4 regions of the Pseudomonas abyssi genome follow, and region 3 is predicted to be linked to each of the others. Evidence: predicted binding sites of a transcription regulator. Region 3 holds the regulator's gene; each other region holds the start of a gene.
What was found. Region 3 encodes sigma-54, which starts transcription at its own class of promoters, with help from an activator protein. Its sites were predicted from a motif close to ANTGGCATNNANNTTGCTNT; they were not measured.
Positions count from the first base shown of each region.

Region 1 (3,209 bases), on a different contig from region 3:
GGCGTAAAAAAAGGGCGCCCGAATGGGCGCCCTTTTCGCGTGTTGCAACCGCAGCAGGATCAGACGCTGTAGTACAGGTCGTATTCCAGCGGGTGAACGAAGGTGCGAACCTTGATCTCTTCGGCGCTCTTCAGTTCGATGTAAGCGTCGATGAATTCGTTGGTGAACACGTCGCCCTTGGTCAGGAACTCGCGGCCGGCGTCCAGAGACTCCAGTGCTTCCTTCAGGCTGCCGCACACCTGCGGGATCTGTGCGGACTCTTCCGGCGGCAGATCGTACAGGTTCTTGTCGGCTGCATCGCCAGGGTGGATCTTGTTCTGGATACCGTCCAGACCCGCCATCAGCAGTGCGGCGAAGCACAGGTAGGGGTTGGCAGCCGGGTCAGGGAAGCGAGCTTCGATGCGGCGTGCTTTCGGGCTGGAAACGTACGGGATACGGATGGAAGCAGAGCGGTTGCGGGCGGAGTAGGCCAGCATGACCGGTGCTTCGAAGCCCGGAACCAGACGCTTGTAGGAGTTGGTGGACGGGTTGGTGAACGCGTTCAGCGCCTTACCGTGCTTGATGATACCGCCGATGAAGTACAGCGCGGTGTCGGACAGGCCGGAGTAACCTTCGCCAGCAAAGGTGTTGTTGCCGTCTTTGGCGATGGACATGTGAACGTGCATACCGGAACCGTTGTCGCCGTACAGCGGCTTCGGCATGAAGGTAGCAGTCTTGCCGAACGCGTCAGCAACGTTGTGTACGCAGTACTTCAGGGTTTGTACTTCGTCGGCTTTCTTCACCAGGGTGTTGAACAGCACGCCGATTTCGTTCTGGCCAGCAGTCGCCACTTCGTGGTGGTGAACTTCGATGGTCAGGCCCATTTCTTCCATGGCGTTACACATGGCAGTACGGATTTCGTGGTCGTGATCGACCGGCGGCACCGGGAAGTAACCACCTTTGACGCCCGGACGGTGGCCTTTGTTGCCAGTCTCGAAGTCGCCGTCAGTGTTCCAGGAAGCCTGCTCGGAGAAGATCTTGAACATGGAACCGGAGATGTCGGACTTGAATTTCACTTCGTCGAAGACGAAGAATTCCGGCTCCGGACCAACGAATACGGTGTCACCGATACCGGTGGACTTCAGGTACTCTTCTGCGCGCTTGGCGATGCCGCGCGGGTCGCGCTCGTAGCCTTGCATGGTGGAAGGCTCGATGATGTCGCAGACGATGATCAGCGTCGGCTCTTCAGTGAAGGGGTCCAGAACGGCAGTGCTGTCATCGGGCATGAGGATCATGTCAGACGCTTCGATGCCTTTCCAGCCAGCAATGGAGGAGCCGTCGAACATCTTGCCGTCTTCGAAGAAGTCTTCGTTGACGTCGCGGGCCGGCATGGTGACGTGTTGTTGTTTACCCTTGGTGTCGGTGAAGCGCAGGTCTACCCACTTCACGTCATGCTCGTTGATCAGTTGCATCGCTTTCGACATGGTTTCCTCCAAAAGGAATCGTTTGCCAGACAGCCGGTCTGGCGCCTCTATATAACGTCCAGCGGGCGGGCCGCTGCTCGGTTGCATTACAAGTGAGCAAAAGGTGTGCCATTTCGGAGCATGGCGTGCAGCCCCCGCAATCAAGGCCTTTCGCTGCAGATTCTACAGCCGCGCACCAATTGAGAGCACTGTGTTGGTGCGATGAGCGTTACGGATGCACCAGTTTGGTGCCATTGTGCCCGTTTTAGTTACTCAAGCGCCGCGCGCCGGCTGCGGGTATAATGCAGCGCTTTGCGCACGATATGCCAGCCCCCATGAAACTGATCATCAAATTCTTCCCCGAAATCACCATCAAGAGCCGCCAGGTTCGCAAGCGCTTTATTGCCCAGCTCAAGGGCAATCTGAAAAAGCTACTTGCTGCCATAGACCCGCAGGCGCGGGTTAATGGCAACTGGGACAGTCTGGAGGTCAATCTGGGGAGTGATCCGGCACTGCAGCAGCAGTGTATCGAGCGTCTGCGCAACACGCCCGGTATCGCCCACTTCTTTGCCGTGCAGGAGTACCCGCTGGGCACGTTGGACGAGCTGGTGGAGCTGTGCGTGGCCAACCTGGGTGATCAGGTGCAGGGCAAGACCTTTGCCGTGCGCTGCAAGCGGGTGGGCACCCACCCCTTCTCCTCGCAGGATGTCGGCATCAAGGTCGGCAGCGCGCTGAATCGCCGCTGCGGCGCAGCGGGCGTCTCGTTGAAAGCGCCCGAGGTTGAGGTGCACATCGAGATTCGCGACCAGAAGATCTATCTGATTCAGGCGCGCCACGAGGGCATGGGTGGTTTCCCGCTGGGGACCATGGAGCCGGTGCTCAGCCTGCTCTCGGGCGGCTTTGACTCCACCGTGGCGAGCTACCAGATGCTGCAGCGTGGTTTGCTGCCGCACTTTGTATTCTTCAACCTGGGTGGTCGCGCTCATGAGCTGGGGGTGCGTCAGGTTGCGCACTATCTGTGGGAGCGCTACGCCGCCAGCCATCGTCTGCGCTTTGTCAGTGTGCCTTTTGAAGGCGTGGTGGCGGAGATTCTGCAGAACGTCGAAAACAGTCAGATGGGCGTGGTGCTCAAGCGCATGATGCTGCGCGCTGCGGATCGGGTGGCCTATCGTCTGGGCATTGATGCACTGGTGACCGGCGAGGCGATTGCGCAGGTGGCCAGCCAGACCCTGCCCAACCTCAGCGTGATCGATCAGGTGGCCGAGCGCTTTGTTATCCGTCCGCTGATCACCACCAGCAAGCTGGATATCATCGATGTGGCGCGGCGCATCGGCACACTGGAATTCTCCAGCAGCATGCCGGAGTACTGCGGTGTGATTTCGGTTGGGCCGGCCATCCGCACCACCGTGCCACGGGTTGAAGCCGCTGAGGCCAGCTTCAACTTTGAGGTGCTGTCGCGGGCGGTAGAGAGTGCTGCGTATTCTGAGTGCAGCGAGCTGGGCGAAATGATGGAGGAGGGCTCGCCGGTGGAGATCGTCGAGCAGGCGCTGGCCGGCCAGATCGTGCTGGATATCCGCCACCCCGACGAGCAGGAAGCCCGCCCGCTGCTGCTGGACGGCATTGAGGTGAAACCGGTGCCTTTCTACACCCTCAACAGCCGCTTCGCCGACCTGGACCCATCACGCGCCTACCTGCTTTACTGTGAGAAAGGCGTTATGAGCCAATTGCACGCGCAGTATCTGCTTGATGAGGGGTATGGGAATGTGC
Region 1 is NZ_LMAZ01000010.1:15,628-18,836, forward strand. Features, by position in the region: gene glnA (glutamate--ammonia ligase) at 60-1,463, opposite strand; gene thiI (tRNA uracil 4-sulfurtransferase ThiI) at 1,778-3,209, shown strand, end outside.
Region 1: the regulator sigma-54 is predicted to act here: its motif matches at 1,557-1,576, upstream of glnA (glutamate--ammonia ligase).

Region 2 (3,209 bases), on a different contig from region 3:
TGGCCTACCAGGACGCATCTTGCAAACTGCATGCAAGGCAATCTGCGAAAATTCTGTAAGTGTTTGATTTTTATTGATTTAAAAACGATAAAAAGCCTGGCACGACGCTTGCTCAAGTACTAACACAAACCAGAAAAAGGCGAGCCACAAGCAAACCTTTATACGGATATTGACTGGAGAAGACCGTCATGCGCAGCGCCAAACCCATCGCACTGCTTAGCCTATCCACCGCCCTGCTGTGCTCACTGTCAATGAGCACGCAAGCACGCGAGCCGGCTCTTAGCATGGAGCCGCACCAGGCCACGATAGTTCAATCTGCCGACGACAGCCGCATCGTCAGCACCCTGCAATCACGGTTGACCTGGCATGGTAACACGTCCGGCATCGACATCCGTGTGGACAGCAACAAGGGTGTTGTACGGCTCAGTGGTGTGGTTCCCGAGCGCGGGGACAAACGTGTTGCGGTCGCTACCGCCCTACACACGCCGGGCGTGGTCAGCGTGGATGCCAGTCAACTGCATATCGGACAGGCTCGGACAGTCAGCGAAGCACGCTGGCCAAGTCCGACGCTGCAGACTGCCAACCGACTGCAGCTGTAATGCGAAAAGAAGGAAAGGAAAAAAATCATGTCTCTGGAGCCCAAACCTGCGATTTACTTTCATATAATGGAAGCCACTCGACCTGGAGCTTTTGATAACCAGTTAACTGAGCGTTTTACCGCCGCACCGAGGAGATCCCCCATGTACAACTGGGCCATCGCCTTTATTGTCATGTCTCTTGCCGCCGCCGTATTTGCATTGGGAGGGTTTGGCGCCCCCTACGATCAGCTGGGCGCTTTGCTTTGCCCCCTGTTTTTGGCCCTGTCTGTGGTGGCTGCCGTAATGGGCAAACGCACCCGTCATCGCCAGTAGCGCCCCATTGACCGCACCAGCGGATACGGTAACCCTGACATTGCAGCAGCTGCCCCGCGAGTTGCTCCCCCTGGCCAACCGGTTCTACCGCCGCCACCATCGCGGTATGAAGGCCAATGGCCAACAGCAGATCTGGGTGCTACGCGCACCAGACATCTGCGCCAGTCTGTGCCTGCAGCCCGTGGAAACAGGACACTGGCTAACCGCCTTGCTGATCGCACCAGCGATGCGCGCCCAAGGCCTCGGCACTCAGCTGCTAGACCAGGTGCGTGCCGAGGTCGACGGCCCCATCTGGCTGTTTTGCGCCCCGCACCTGACTCCCTTCTACCAGCGCTGCGGCTACCAGCTTGCCGCCCACCTGCCTGAATCGCTCGACTCACGCCTGCAACGCTATCAGCGCAGCAAGTCGCTGGTCGCCCTGGCAAACCTGCCCGGGTAAGCCATTTCTACCCCATCGTGGCAGCTTGCCACCAAATGCAACACAATTCTGTAATACGCGCACTACAACAGTGCGCACGCAGCTATTGTACCTGTGTACCGAAGAGCAACCGCACCCGTAATCATGACGTAAATAATTGATTTAAAACGAAAATAAAAAACTGGCAAGCTAAATGCTATGTGAGCAATGCCAACGCACTTAAATCAAAAACCTACGGGGTATTACGTGATGATGAAGAAAATCGCAGTTGCCGTTGCTACCGCCAGCACGCTCTCTTTTGCCAACATGGCGCACGCCGAAGCCTTTGATACCGCCATGGGCGAGTTTGACGTCAGCATGACTGCCACCCTGGCAACCGACTACATCTGGCGCGGCCAGTCGCAAACCGATGGCGCTGGCGCCATTCAGGGCAGCCTGGACATCGCCCACGAAAGCGGCCTGTACATCGGTGCCTGGGCATCCAACATCGACTCAACCGACTTTGGCGGCTCCAGCATCGAGATCGACTACTACGCCGGCTACGGCGGAGCCATCACCGACGACATCAGCTACGATCTGTCCTGGGCTACTTATACCTACCCGAAAAACAGCGCTATCGATGTTGAAGAGGCGCTGGCCAGCATCAGCCTCTACGGCCTGACCCTGGGCGCCAAATACGCGTACGATCCGCAGAGCGCGCTGTACACCTACGTAGGCTATGACTTCTCCCTGCCGTACGACGTGGGCCTGGGCCTGCACTACGGCCTGACCGACACCAAAGATCCGCTGAACGGCGTTGACGGTGACGAAGAATACGGCGATTGGGCCGTCACCCTGAGCAAAACCATGCTGGGCCTCGACGTCGCTCTGATGTACAGCGACACCGACCTGGGTGACGACTGTGCCTACTCCAGCCAGGATTCCTGTGACTCCAACGTCACCCTGTCGGTCTCGAAAACCCTGTAATACCCGGCCCGGGCTAGCATATCCCCATCAGACGCTGAGCCCGGGCTGCTGTTCCGTCAGCATTGCACCGCCTCTTTTGCGCTGTTCCACGGCAGCTCGAAAGCGGCGGTTTTTTTATTCACGACTAACCGTGCGGGTGGCGCCTAAGGACGGAACAGTGTTGAGCCCACTGACGGGGACCACGCCGGCCAGAACGCCGCATTGCGCGGGCACGCGGTTGGCTTGGTCCGCCTTGCCACAGATGACCACACAACAAAAAACCGGCCCAAGGCCGGTTTAGTCGTCATGCGCTCTTGCCGCTCAGGCGCGTGGCAAGGTAACGCCGCGCTGCCCCTGATACTTGCCGCCGCGATCACGGTAAGAGGTTTCGCAGGTCTCGTCGGACTCAAAGAACAGCATCTGCGCTACACCTTCATTCGCGTAGATCTTGGCCGGGAGGTTGGTCGTGTTGGAAAACTCCAGGGTCACATGCCCTTCCCACTCCGGCTCCAGCGGCGTGACGTTGACGATAATGCCGCAACGCGCGTAGGTGCTCTTGCCCAGACAAATAGTCAATACATTGCGCGGAATACGGAAGTACTCAACGGTGCGCGCCAGCGCAAAGGAGTTGGGCGGGATGATGCAGACATCACTCTGAATATCGACAAAGCTCTTGTCGTCGAAGTTTTTCGGATCAACGATCGCCGAATGGATATTGGTGAACACCTTGAACTCGTCGGCGCAGCGCACATCGTAGCCGTAGCTGGAAACACCGTAGGAAATGACCCGCTCGCCCTCAGCGCCGCGGATCTGGCGCTCGACAAAGGGTTCAATCATCCCCTGTTCCTGGGACATGGTGCGGATCCAGCGGTCGGATTTGATGCTCATGGCGGGTCCTGAGTGATCTGTACGAAAACGAGCCAGCATGTTACCGG
Region 2 is NZ_LMAZ01000002.1:227,731-230,939, forward strand. Features, by position in the region: gene ASB58_RS09250 (BON domain-containing protein) at 189-599, shown strand; gene ASB58_RS19875 (hypothetical protein) at 627-911, shown strand; gene ASB58_RS09260 (GNAT family N-acetyltransferase) at 919-1,350, shown strand; gene ASB58_RS09265 (TorF family putative porin) at 1,579-2,295, shown strand; gene dcd (dCTP deaminase) at 2,596-3,162, opposite strand.
Region 2: the regulator sigma-54 is predicted to act here: its motif matches at 1,510-1,529, upstream of ASB58_RS09265 (TorF family putative porin).

Region 3 (3,209 bases):
GTCGATGCAGTAGAAACCGTTGTCTTCCAGCAGGTGCAGGGCGGTACTTTTACCCGAGCCGGAACGGCCGCTGACGACAATCAAGCGCATGGTCAGCCTCCGTCGCCGTCGTTGACCATGACGTGGTACAGCGCGTCGGCGTCCGGCGCAGCACGCAGGGCGTCGCGCAGATCGGCCCGGTCCAGCTTGCCGGCCAGCATCTTGAGGATCTGCAGGTGTTGTTCAGTGGCCTCTTGGGGGACCAGCAGGACGAAGATCAGGTCCACGGGCTGGCCGTCCAGGGCATCGAAGTCAATCTTGCCGTCCAGCTGCAACAGCGCGCCGATGGCCTGGTGACAGTCTTCGAGACGACAGTGGGGAATGGCGATGCCGTTGCCGAAGCCGGTTGAGCCGAGCTTCTCGCGGGCAATCAGGTTTTCATAGATGGCGTCAGGATCCAGGTTGGTGTGCTGGGCAACCAGTTTGCCGATCAGCTCCAGCACACGTTTTTTGGATCCCCCCTGAACGCCGGAGAAGGTGCGTTCAGGGGTCAGGATATGGTCAATTTGCATGTTGGCGCAGTGTTATCGGACGTTTGCGCCTTGTTGGCGGTCAATGTGCTTTTCCTTGTGCTTGATCAGTTGGCGATCAAGCTTGTCGGTCAGCATGTCGATGGCGGCGTACATATCGGTGTGCTCAGCCAGGGCTACTACCTCGCCACCGGCGATGTGCAGTGTGGCTTCGGCCTTTTGCCGGAGTTTCTCAACTTCGAGGGTGACCTGGACGTTGGTGATTTTGTCGAAATGCCGCTCCAGACGGGCCATTTTCTCAGTGACGTAATCGCGCAGTGCGTCAGTGATGTCGAGTTGGTGACCGCTAATGTTCAGTTGCATACGGCGTCTCCTGATTGGCTTGTTGTTGCAGGGTGATCTTCCGTCACCCGGTGGTGCCACTGCATGATCCCTGAACTGGATCTTTGCCTTGACCGACAACCGGTCGGCAGGCGCTAGACCAGTCTCTTGCGTTCGCTCGATGGCGCGATATTGAGCGACTCGCGGTACTTTGCGATGGTCCGGCGGGCCACTTCGATGCCCTGCTCTTCCAGTAAACCAGCGATCTTGCTGTCACTCAATGGTTTCTTTGGGTTTTCTGCTGCAACCAGCTTTTTGATCAGTGCGCGGATTGCTGTGGAGGAGAATTCTCCACCTTCGCTGGTCCCGACGTGACTGGAGAAGAAGTACTTGAGCTCAAAGATACCGCGCGGAGTGTGCATGTACTTTTGCGTGGTGACCCGCGAGATGGTCGACTCATGCATGCCGACGGCCTCGGCAATGTCATGCAGCACCAGTGGTTTCATCGCTTCTTCGCCGTGCTCCAGAAAGCCGCGCTGGTGCTCGACGATCTGGGTGGCCACCTTCATCAGGGTTTCGTTGCGGCTTTGCAGGCTTTTGATGAACCAGCGCGCCTCCTGCAAATTGTTGCGCAGGTAGGTGTTGTCTTCGCTGGAGTCGGCGCGGCGGACCATGGACGCATAGTGACCGTTGACGCGCACCTTGGGTACCGCGTCTTGGTTCAGCTCGACCACCCAGCGGTGGCTGTCGCGGCGCACGATGACGTCGGGAATGACGTACTCCGCCTCGCCGGAGGCGATTTCCGAGCCGGGGCGGGGGTTGAGTGTCTGGATCAGGCTGATGGCGTCTCTGAGCTGCTCTTCCTTCAGCTTGCTGCGGCGCATCAGCTGGGTGAAGTCGCGGTTGCCGAGCAGTTCCAGATGATCGCGGATCACCCTGGTAGCTTGCTCCAGCATCGGTGTGTCGTCCGGCAGCTGGCGGATCTGCAGCAACAGGCATTCGCGCAGGTCACGGGCGCCTACACCAACCGGTTCGAACTGCTGGATGCGGTGCAGCACCATCTCCACTTCATCGAGCTCGGCTTCCAGCTCTTCGGGCAGGGAGGCGAGGATATCCTCGAGTGACTCTTCGAGGTAACCGTCGGCGTTGATGCCGTCGATCAGCGCGGTAGCGATCTGGTAGTCGGTCTCGGACATGGGCAGCAGATTGAGCTGCCACTCCAGGTGGCTCTGCAGCGTTTCGCCGGTGCCAGTGCGCGAAGTGTAGTCCCAGTCTTCGTCATCCTGGCTGGGCAGGGAGCTGGCGGAGGTCTGGTAAACGTCTTCCCACTGGGTGTCGACCGGCAGCTCGTTGGGGATGGCTTCGTTCCAGTTGCCTTCCTGATCACCCTGGGTGTGCTGGTCGATGGAGTCCATCGAGACCGGCTCGGGCAGGGTCACCGCTGGTGCATCATCGTCGCCGCTATCGGCGCTGGCGTTGCTGCTGTAGTCGTCGTCACCCTCATCGGCCATTTCCAGCATGGGGTTGGCTTCCAGGGCCTCCTGTACCTCCTGCTGGAGGTCGAGACTGGACAGCTGAAGCAGTCGGATGGCCTGCTGCAGCTGAGGTGTCATGGTCAGCTGCTGCCCCATCTTGAGGACGAGCGAGGGTTTCATTGTGTTGCGAAATACCTTGTGCGCTGGTTCAAACCGTTGGTTTGGACATGCTGATGTCCATTTGCCGGTAGCATGCCTGAAATACGGGGGCTTTTATAGCCGGAAGGCATGGCCCAGGTATACATCTTTCACCGTCTGGTCAGCCAGCACGGTCTCGGCATCCCCTTCGGCGATGATGTGGCCATCGTTGACGATGTACGCCTTGTCACAGATATCCAGGGTTTCGCGCACATTGTGATCGGTGATCAGTACGCCGATGCCCTTGTCCTTGAGGTGCTGGATGATCTGTTTGATGTCGCCGACGGAGATCGGGTCGACGCCCGCAAAGGGCTCGTCGAGCAGGATGAAGCTGGGGTCGGTGGCCAGGGCGCGGGCGATCTCGGCGCGCCGTCGCTCGCCGCCGGACAGGCTCATGCCGAGGCTGTCGCTCAGGTGGTGAATGTGAAATTCGCGCAGCAGCGATTCCAGCTTGCCTTCTCGGGCCTGGCGGTTCAGGTCCTTGCGGGTTTCGAGGATGGCCATGATGTTGTCGGCCACCGTCAGCTTGCGAAAGATCGAGGCTTCCTGCGGGAGGTAGCCGATGCCCTCGCGGGCGCGACCGTGCATGGGCAGGCGGGTGACGTCTTTACCGTTGATGGTGACCGTGCCCTGGTCTGCCTTGACCAGCCCGACAATCATGTAGAAACAGGTAGTCTTGCCGGCGCCGTTGGGGCCAAGCAGGCCG
Region 3 is NZ_LMAZ01000003.1:352,000-355,208, reverse strand. Features, by position in the region: gene rapZ (RNase adapter RapZ) at 1-90, opposite strand, end outside; gene ptsN (PTS IIA-like nitrogen regulatory protein PtsN) at 93-551, opposite strand; gene hpf (ribosome hibernation promoting factor) at 564-872, opposite strand; gene ASB58_RS12305 (RNA polymerase factor sigma-54) at 986-2,485, opposite strand; gene lptB (LPS export ABC transporter ATP-binding protein) at 2,579-3,209, opposite strand, start outside.

Region 4 (3,209 bases), on a different contig from region 3:
GTCCCAACCGACATCTGCTTCAGCTTCGCCGGCCTGATGCGCCGTGGCGGCGGCAGCGGCCCGCACCGCGATGGCTGGGGAGTCGCATTTTACGAAGGCCGAGGGCTGCGCTGCTTCCATGACCCCAACCCTTGCCACAGCTCAGCGATTGCCAAGCTGATCGAGCAGTACCCGATCAAGTCGGAAAACGTCATCTGCCATATCCGCCAGGCCAATGTCGGCGGCGTCAGCCTGGCCAACACCCACCCGTTCACCCGCGAACTCTGGGGCCAGTACTGGGCCTTCGCCCACAATGGTCAACTGGCCGGTTTCAACCCTGATCAAGGCCCCTACACCCCGGTCGGCGACACCGACAGCGAAGCGATCTTCTGCCACCTGCTGAACAACCTCGCCCGCCGCTACAGCGAGCTGCCAAGCCTTGCCGAGATTGCCGACACCCTCAGCCAATGCTGCGCCCCGCTGCGCGCGTTGGGGGTATGCAACCTGATGCTCAGCAACGGCGACTGGCTGTTCACCCTGTGTACCAGCAAACTCCACTGGATCACCCGCCGCGCACCCTTCGGCCCCGCCGTGCTCAGTGACACTGATCTGGAAATCGACTTTCAGCAGCACACCACCCGCACCGACGTGGTGACCGTGATCGCGACAGAGCCGCTGACCAGCAATGAGCAGTGGCGGGCGTATGAGACTGGGGAGTGGCGGTTGTGGGAGAAGGGTGAAACAAAGATAAAAGGCCATTGCTACTAAGATCTTGAGCGTAGCTAGACCAAGCATGCAGGAAGTGCCGTCAATCAGGATAGCGTCCAGACTCAGACGGCGCCCATAAAAAACCCCCGGACAAACCGGGGGTTTTTATCGCAAAGAGTCAACAAGCAGCGCGTAAAACTACTGCTAAAACTCTCTCCACCTATCCGTTAGCGGCAGCCGGACGGAATGTGGGCTGGATCAAGAGTACCGGCACAAGTCCAACCGGCGATCTGGCCAGTCGCAGTTACATTCGGGGTCATGGTCAGGGTATCACCTGCCAGGGCACCCGAAGAGAAAGAAACGGTGATAACACCCGCGTTGCTCACAGTCACTTCGCCCGGATCAAAATATTGACCATCAAGCAGTAGCGCCGAAGCGATGGTGGTAGCGCCAGCAGCGGCCGCCGCGGCCTCTGCAGAATCCACAGCGATATCAGCCTGCAGACCAGCGGTCGCTTTCAAGCCTTCAGTAGCCTGGGCGCGAGCGGTGTAGTCCTGGTAGGCCGGCAGTGCGATGGCAGCCAGGATACCGATGATCGCAACTACGATCATCAGCTCGATCAAGGTAAAACCCTTTTGAGCCTTCATAGTAAACTCCTTTTGTGAGATAGCCGGTTGGCTACCTGACGTAAAAGCAAATGCTGTGCCATCCGCTGCAAACCCCTATCGCTAAAGCTTTCCTGGCCAAATTGAGCAGTAGACACGACGCGAAAGCTCACACAAATAGGCCGAAAGTGACTTTTTTTGTCACACATCAAAGACCCCATACGCCTTAACCCGCACAACAGTGCAATTAGTAAGGCACGTGTACTATAGTGAAGAGTAAAGCGTAACGATTGATTGGAACCTAAGGCCTCATGGAAACTCCCGTTTTATCAGGGCTCGCACGCCGCATCGTGCAAGAAGGGATCCTAAGCTCGGAAGCCGCGAGCAAAGCATCTCAACAGGCAGCGCAAGATAAGATCCCGTTCATTACCCACCTCGTCCAACGAAAGCTTGCCGACGCAAAGTCGCTAGCCATGGTGTGCGCAGACGAGTTCGGCTACCCCTACTTTGATCTGGCAGCACTGGAAAAAGAGGCGCAGCCCAGCGAGCTGGTCAGTGAAAAACTGATACGCCAACACAACGTTATGCCCCTGTTCAAGAGAGGCTCCAGACTTTACCTGGCCCTGTCAGACCCAACCAACCAACAAGCGCTTAGCGACATTCAGTTCAACACCGGCTTGATGACCGATGCAGTAATCGTGGAAGACGACAAGCTGCACAGTGCAATAGAAAAATACTTGGATAACCCGACCGGTGGCTTGGGAGACATCACAGATACCGACCTGGATGAACTTGACGTCCAGGCCGTAAAAGATGACGAAAAACAGGAGGGCGGGTCCGATGCAGATGACGCCCCAATCGTTCGATTCGTGAACAAAATGCTGCTAGACGCCGTGCGTATGGGGTCTTCTGATTTACACTTTGAGCCTTACGAAAAGGTGTATCGCGTACGTTTTCGCACCGACGGCGTCCTCCACGAGGTGGCAAAACCCCCGCAGCAGCTCGGTGTTCGCATTGCTGCTCGCCTGAAGGTTATGTCTTCGATGGATCTCGCCGAGCGTCGGAAACCGCAGGACGGCCGCATCAAGCTGAAGATATCCAAAAACAAGGCCATCGACTTCCGGGTTAATACCCTACCTACATTGTGGGGCGAAAAAGTAGTACTCCGTATCCTCGACTCTGAAAGCGCAAAAATGGGTATTGATGCCCTGGGCTACGAAGATGACCAGAAGCAGATGTATCTGGCGGCGCTTTCACGCCCGCAAGGCATGATCTTGGTCACAGGGCCCACCGGCTCAGGCAAGACAGTTTCCCTTTATACGGGCCTGAACATCCTGAACACCAGTGAGCGGAACATATCAACCGCTGAAGACCCGGTTGAGATCAACCTAGAGGGCATCAACCAGGTCAACGTCAACCCCAAGCAGGGGATGGATTTTGCAAAAGCCCTGCGCGCGTTCCTCCGCCAAGACCCAGACATCATCATGGTGGGTGAGATCCGCGACCTTGAAACCGCTGAAATTGCCATCAAGGCCGCACAAACGGGCCACATGGTGATGTCGACGCTGCACACCAACAGCGCAGCTGAAACACTGACGCGGATGCGCAACATGGGTGTCCCATCTTTCAACATCGCCACATCGGTAAACCTCATCATCGCGCAACGCCTTGCCAGACGCCTATGTAAAAGCTGCAAGAAGCCGATGGAGGTTCCAAGAGAAACACTGATCGAAGAAGGGTTCTCCACCGAAAAAATTGATGCCGGGCTGACAATTTATGGCCCTGTGGGTTGCGAAAATTGCAAAGACGGTTATAAAGGACGTGTTGGTATCTATGAGGTCGTCAGGATCACCCCGGCCATGCAACGCATCATCATGGAAGACGGCAACTCGATTCAGATCTCAGACGTCGCCCAGA
Region 4 is NZ_LMAZ01000001.1:440,897-444,105, reverse strand. Features, by position in the region: gene ASB58_RS02120 (class II glutamine amidotransferase) at 1-747, shown strand, start outside; gene ASB58_RS20150 (pilin) at 915-1,334, opposite strand; gene pilB (type IV-A pilus assembly ATPase PilB) at 1,604-3,209, shown strand, end outside.
Region 4: the regulator sigma-54 is predicted to act here: its motif matches at 1,378-1,397, upstream of ASB58_RS20150 (pilin).